DNA from 2 places in the Microbacterium sp. WHRI 7836 genome. Region 2 is predicted to be linked to the other one. Evidence: riboswitches for the same ligand, from Rfam matches in the RefSeq annotation. Region 2 holds a riboswitch; the other holds the start of a gene.
The links. Region 2 has a riboswitch for thiamine pyrophosphate ahead of thiM (hydroxyethylthiazole kinase). Riboswitches for the same ligand answer to the same signal wherever they lie in the genome.
Positions count from the first base shown of each region.

Region 1: linked by a shared signal. The riboswitch ahead of ABRP18_RS16015 (ECF transporter S component) and the one ahead of thiM (hydroxyethylthiazole kinase) in region 2 are both predicted to bind thiamine pyrophosphate.

Region 1 is NZ_CP168171.1:3,295,273-3,298,672, forward strand. It holds gene ABRP18_RS16010 (ABC transporter ATP-binding protein) at 1-907, opposite strand, end outside; gene ABRP18_RS16015 (ECF transporter S component) at 910-1,566, opposite strand; TPP riboswitch at 1,559-1,668, opposite strand; gene ABRP18_RS16020 (D-alanyl-D-alanine carboxypeptidase family protein) at 1,750-3,400, shown strand, end outside.
Region 2 is NZ_CP168171.1:1,339,842-1,343,241, reverse strand. It holds gene ABRP18_RS06390 (bifunctional hydroxymethylpyrimidine kinase/phosphomethylpyrimidine kinase) at 1-796, opposite strand, end outside; gene thiM (hydroxyethylthiazole kinase) at 793-1,641, opposite strand; TPP riboswitch at 1,632-1,726, opposite strand; gene ABRP18_RS06380 (NAD-dependent epimerase/dehydratase family protein) at 1,733-2,695, opposite strand; gene ABRP18_RS06375 (DUF402 domain-containing protein) at 2,692-3,400, opposite strand, start outside.

The DNA.
Region 1 (3,400 bases), 1.9 Mb from region 2:
CGCCGTTCGGCCCGGTGATCACCGTCGCGTTCGCCCGCGGCACGCGCAGGTCGAGCCCGCGCTGCACCGGCGCTCCGTGCTCCCGTCCGATCGTCAGGGCGGATGCGATGAGCGCGTCCGGTGCCGACACCTGCTCCAGCACGGGCAGGTCGATCCCCCGGTCGGGCACCCACACCCCGGCGTCCGCCAGCACATCGCCGTATGCCGCGAACACCTGGGCCGGTTCCCCGTCGGCGAGCAGTCCGCCGTCGGCCGCGAGCACGATCACCCGCGTCATCAGATCGACCCAGATCGGTGTGCGGTGCTCGACGACGATCAGCGTCGCACCGGTGGAGGCGACGGCATGTTCGACGCTCGCCCGCACCTCGCGCACACCCTCGGGGTCGAGGTTCGCCGTCGGCTCGTCGAGCAGCAGCAGCCCTGGGCGCATCGCGAGCACACCGGCGAGCAGCAGTCGCTGCTTCTGTCCGCCCGACAGGGCCTTCGTGGGGCGTTGCAGCGGCACATCGAGCCCGACGGCATCCAGCGCCTCCGCGACGCGACCGGGGATCTCGGATGCGGGCACACCGAGGTTCTCGCACCCAAACGCCACGTCGTCGCCGACCTTCGACAGCACGATCCCCGCATCGGGGTCCTGCAGGACGAGGCCCACCTGACCGTGCCGGGATTCGGGGGCGGCACCGTCGATGTGCAGCGACCCGGTTCGCACCCCTTCGTCGTCGCCGCCGAGGACCCCGGCCAGGCCCGCGAGCAGCGTCGACTTCCCGGCACCGGAGGCGCCGAGCAGCAGCACCCGCTCACCCGGTTCGATCGAGAACGAGACGTCCTCGACGGCGGGGAGCTTCCGACCGGCGTACCGCCAGCCCCAGCCCGCAGCCTGCACGCGGGCCGGGGCGGCGATGGTCACGGTCAGACCTCGCGCACGTGCTCTCGCCCGACGGCGAAGCGGTTCAGTGCACCGGTGACGGCCAAGGCGCGCACCAGCAGCCAACCGACGACACCCGCCAGGATCGCCCCGGAGACGACAACGCTGACCAGGTAGATCGTGTTGAACTCGACGGACTTCAGGATGTTGGGTGAGCTGCCGTAGAACAGCTCGAACACCCAGGCAGCCACCGCTGCACCGACACCGGCGAGCGCGGCGACCGCGATCCCGAAGCGCCGGTAGAAGAACAGGGCGAAGATGATCTCCGCGCCGAGTCCCTGCACGATGCCGGACAGCACGGTCGAGACGCCCCACACGTTTCCGATCAGCATCGACACGATCGCTGCGACGAGCTCGACGACCAGCGCCGCACCGGGCTTGCGGATGACGAGGCCGCCGACGACGCCGCCCAGCAGCCAGATGCCGACGGCGATACCGCCCAGTCCCGGCGTCAGAGCATCGGCCGCACCGAACCAGGCGTAGCCGATCGTGTTCCATCCCCAGAACACGAGGCCGATCGCGACGCCGAGGACGGCGGCAACGACGATGTCGACGACGCGCCAGCGCCAGATCGATGTGCGGTGCGGATCCTGTGCGGCGGCGGATGCCTGCTGCGTGGATGCGGACGTGGGCGTACTCATCTGAACTCCTCCCTGCGCTGGCATGACCCAGATCAGGTTCGACGGTCGAAGCGCGATTCGCTCCCTCTCAGCCCGGCTCGCCGGACTCCCGTGGTTGTGCTGACGATCCTACCGTCGGCGACACCCCCGTGGCGACAGGGCCCGGCGCCGCGGAACACGCGCGGGATTGGGTACCGTAAACGAGTGACCGCATCAGATCCCGCCGACGAGGCGACGGGCGTCGTCGGCGACGACGGCCCTGCCCCCGCCGACACCGCCGACACCGCGACAGGCGGATCGGTGCTGACGGCCGAGCAGACGTCGCCTGGAGCGGATGCTCCGGGGACGGTCGTAGACCCGGAGCCCGTCGTTCCACCGGAGGCCGTGAGCGCCCCGGAACCGGCCACCCCCGCGCTGACGAAGCCGCCGTTCATCCCTCGCGACCGCACGGTCCCGGATCCTTCCGGCGAACTCACCGCGTCGGAGACAGCCGCGCCCCAGTGGGCCGACGACACCACGACGGCCACCGCTCTCACCTGGGTGGACGCCGCGACCGTCGCCGAGCACACCGCCACGGCCACTCTCGACGACACCTCGGAGGCCGAGCGATCGAGCGGTCTGCTGCGCGGTGCGCGTCTTCGCCCCGCCATCGCCCGCCCGGGTGTCCTGGTCCCGCTGGCCACGCTCGCCGGTCTCGTCGCCGTCTACGCCGGCACCACACTGCTCTGGCCCCTCCACGAGGTGCCGCCGACGGTGCAGTCGGTCGAGTTCGCGACGACTCCCGCCGCTGCCGCCGCCGTGACCTGGCCGACCGAGGGTGCGGGTGCCGTCGGCATCGCGGGCATGACGACGGCGGCTTCGGTGCCCGACGCCGTGAGCATCGCGAGCATCACCAAGGTCGTCAGCAGTCTGATGGTGCTCGACCGCATGCCGCTCGCTGTCGGGGAGCAAGGACCCGAGTTCTCGTTCACCCGCGCCGACAGCGTGAAGTACTGGGACTACCGGCGCAGTGACCAATCCGCCCTCGACGTGCCCATCGGCGGAGTCCTCACGGAGTACCAGCTGTTGCAGGGGACGCTCATGGGTTCCGCGAACAACTACATCGATCGGCTCGCGACCGAGATCTGGGGCTCCGAGCGCGAGTTCGCGAGGGCTGCAGAGGTGTGGTTGCGCGAACGTGGCCTGACCGGAATCACCGTGGTGACCCCCTCCGGCTTCGACGAGCGCAACGTGGCCACGCCCGAGGCCCTGGTGGCGCTCGGCGAGCGTGCGATGCAGAACCCGGTCTTCGCCGAGATCGTCGGCACCAAGTCCGTCGACCTCCCGGGTGCGGGCACCGTCGTGAACACGAACGGCATGCTCGACGATCCCGGTGTCGTCGGCATCAAGACCGGCACCCTGGTCGGCTGGAACCTTCTCACCGCGAAGGACCTCGTGATCGGTGACACCACGGTGCACCTGTTCGCCGCGGCGCTGAATCAAGCCGGAGACGACGAGCGACTCGCTCTCACGCGTTCCCTGTTCGCCGAGGCGGAATCCGCACTGGAGGCGCAGGCGCCGGCCGTCGCGAAGGACACCGTGGTCGGCAGCGTCACGACTCCGTGGGGCGAGCAGGTCGACGTCATCACCGAATCCGACGCCGATGTGGTGCTCTGGAACAGCGCGACCGCGACCGCCGCGACCGCCTTCGACCTCGGCGAAGAACGCGAACAGGGTGACACGGTGGGCACGCTGACCACGGCAGGACCGGTCAACACCACGACGACTCCGCTGGTGCTGGCCGCGGATGTCGAGGGGCCGAGTCCCTGGTGGCGTCTGACCCACCCGCTCGAGCTGCTCGGGATCAGAGCCGACC
Region 2 (3,400 bases):
CAGCGCGCACGCCCTGCGTGTTCTGCGCGGTCAGCGCCGTGAGCACAGCCATCCCGTACCCGCCGTTCGCGGCGATGGACTTGAGGTCGGCCTGGATGCCCGCACCTCCGGACGGGTCGCTCCCGGCGATGCTGAGCACTCGCGGTACACCCCCGGAGCGCCAGCGCCGCAGGAACCGCGTCGCTACGGCGGCCGGATCGTCGGCGGCACACAGCGCCGAGACCACGGCCACCCCCGCCGCACCGGCATCGCGAAGGGCCTCGGTGTCGTCGATGTGGACACCGCCGATCGCCACGCACGGGAGTGCGCTGCGCCTGGCGAAGTCGCGAAATCCCTCCACGCCCAGCGGGACGGGGTGATCCGGCTTCGTGAGGGTGGGACGGATGACGCCGACCCCGAGGTAGTCGATCGTCCCGGCCGGGAGGGCCCGCACCGCGTCGAGGTGCGCGGCGGTGTTGGCGGTGAGGCCGATCAACGCGTCGGGTCCGAGTGCCTCACGGGCGCGCAGCACCGAGGCGTCGCCCTGACCGAGGTGCACGCCATCGACCCTGGCTCCACGCTCACGAGCAGCCACGGCCGCGCCCAGCCGATCGTTCACCACGAGCAGCGCCCGCCCGTCGATCGCCTGCGACAGCGCGACCAGCTGTTCGACCGTCTCCTCGTCGGTCGCCTCTTTGTCGCGCAGCTGCACGATGCGCACCCCGCCTTCCACCGCGTGCCGGACGGTCTCGACGACGCCCCGGTCTCCGCACAGCTCCGCATCCGTGACGAGGTAGAGCGAGAGGTCGGCGTTCACAGGGCACCGCCTTCGGCGCGGGCACGGACCCTGATGTCAGCGGAATCCACCGCGGCGAGGGCATCCAGCAGCGCGACGGCGAAGCTCCCCGGCCCGGTGGACCGCTCCGCTGCCTGCTCCGCCGCGATCGTGTACACGAGGCTCGCCGACGCGACCGCCGTGAGCGCGTCGTGCCCTGTCGCCCGCGCGGCGCCGAGGAAGGCCGCCATCACCGCGCCCAGAGCACAACCGCCGCCCGTGACCCTCGTGAGCAGCTCGTGCCCGTTGGACAACCGCAGCACGCGTTCGCCGTCGGTGAGCAGATCGATCGGGCCGGACACGGCCACCACACCGCGTGTCGTCCGAGCCAGCGCCGATGCGGCCTCGGCCGCGGACTCGGTGCTGTCGGTGGAATCCACACCCCGCCCACCGGCGCTGAGCCCCGCGAGAGCCAGCACCTCCGAGGCGTTGCCGCGGATCGCGGTCGGACGCTGCTCGACGAGTTGACGCGCGAGTGCGGTGCGCACCGGGAGCGCACCGACCGCGACGGGGTCGAGCACCCAGGGCGTACCGGCTGCCCTCGCACCGGTGACGGCTTCCAGAGTCGCCGCGCGCTGCTCCGGGGTGGGCGTCCCCAGGTTGACCAGCATCCCCGAGGCGACACCGGCGAACATGCCGGCCTCCCCGACGATGTCGACCATGGCGGGAGCAGCCCCGAGCGCCAGCAGCACGTTGGCGGTGAAGCCGGTGACCACGGCATTGGTGATGCAGTGCGTCAGCGGTGGCGCCTCACGCAACACCCCCAGCAGCACCGCAGCCTTTTCGGCGAGATCGTGGGTGGAATCAGGACGCAGAAGATCGCTCATCGCGACATCCCTTCGCTAGTACGAACTAGATCAGGTTCGACGGGTCTGTTCTCAGCCGCGGATCGCGGCACCCCGTGTCACTGTCCGCAGTCTATCGATCGGCCAGCAGCGCCCGCTCCTGCGCCCGCGTGAGCCCGGCACGTCGTTCGCGGTCGAGTCCGCGCTCCCGTTCGTCGGCGAGCACGCGCTCGATCGTGTCGACGAGCGGACGGAGCGTCCCACCGGTCTCATGGAATGCCGCGTTCGAGCGGGTCATGAATCCCGTCATCTCGGGCGGGAGCCACAGCGGCAGGGAGTGCGGGCCGGCCCAGTGGTCCACGTCATGCGCGATGAGCCACTCCTCGTCCGCGACGATGGTCGCCCCGGTGTGCCCGGATGCAGCGCGGACCATCCGCAGCACATCCGCGAGAGGCCTCTCGTCGCCGACGGCGTTGACGGCTCCGCTGCCTCGCGCGGTGACGATGTACTCCGCCAGATCGTCGACGTCGATCAACTGAGCGCTCCGCCCGTCCAGCGGGGGCAGCAGCACGGCGTCAGCGTCGGCACGAGCGAACGCGGCACTCCAGTAGCCGAAGCGGTCGCTCGGGTCTCCGCCGCCCACGATCAGGCCGGGACGCACCACGAGTGCCCGCTCCCCCAATCGGGCGACGGAGTCCTCGGCGGCGACCTTCTGCGCCGCGTACTCGTACTCGTCGCCGAGAACCGCCGCCGGGTGTCGTGGAGCCGATTCGTCCGCACCGACCGTCTCGTCATCGGAGTACACCGACACGGATGACACGTACGTCCATCGTGCCGCTCGATCGCCCAGCATCTCGACTGCCCGATCGACATGCGCCGCCTGGGAGGAGATGTCGACGACGTGGTCCCACTCCCGTCGTGCGAGGTCGGCGTAGGTCGAAGCCTCCTCGCGATCGCCACGCACCAGGACCGTTCCCTCCGGCGCGGGCCGTGTGCCTCGAGCGAGGCAGGTGACCGTGGCTCCGTGGTCGCGCCAGTGACCGGCGATGCGCCCGGAGAGCCACCCGGTGCCGCCCAGGATCAGAACATCCGTCATGGTGTGCCTGCACCCAACCGGTCAAGGCCTGCCAGCACCGGAACCGTCCAGGCGGGGTCGGGCCGCCAGCGGGTCCACGCGGAGTCGAACGGCCAGTCGTCGGCCTCGAACGACGCGATGGCCGCGTCCGCGTGCCGCTCGATCTGCGCGGCCTGCTCGGAGCTGAGCCGTCCCTGGGCGATCGCGGCGACGAGCTCATCCTCGTCCTTGAGGTGGATGCCGCCCGCCGGATCGATCTCGACGTCCAGGATATGGTCGGACGAGAAGGTGTCCCGGTCTGTCCGCAGATGCGCGTTCTCGAGATTCACGTACCACCCGGAGAACGCCCAGTCCGGCCCGGTGGTGTCGCTCCAGAACAGCCAGATCGACCACGGCATCCCCGCAGGGGCGATGCACAGCACCCCGTTGCCCCGCCAGCGCTCCACGATGCGCGTCCGCGGCTCGAGCCAGCGCCGGGCGAGAGGCACTTCCCGCACGCGCTGACCGTCGCTGGACCCCGGCGCCTCCTGGAGGGTCCCCGGAGCGAGCCAGGCCACGAGACCGCGCTCATCATCGCGTACCACCCGCATCGGCGAGATCCTGGACGGCTCTCGCGGCTGCCACCCCGGTTTCCGATAATGCCAGTCGATCTGTGCGCCGGGCTCGAGGAACGGCCCCTCGCCGAGCGGTCGCGCCCCGTCGGGGACGGCTGCCGGAGTGCCCTGG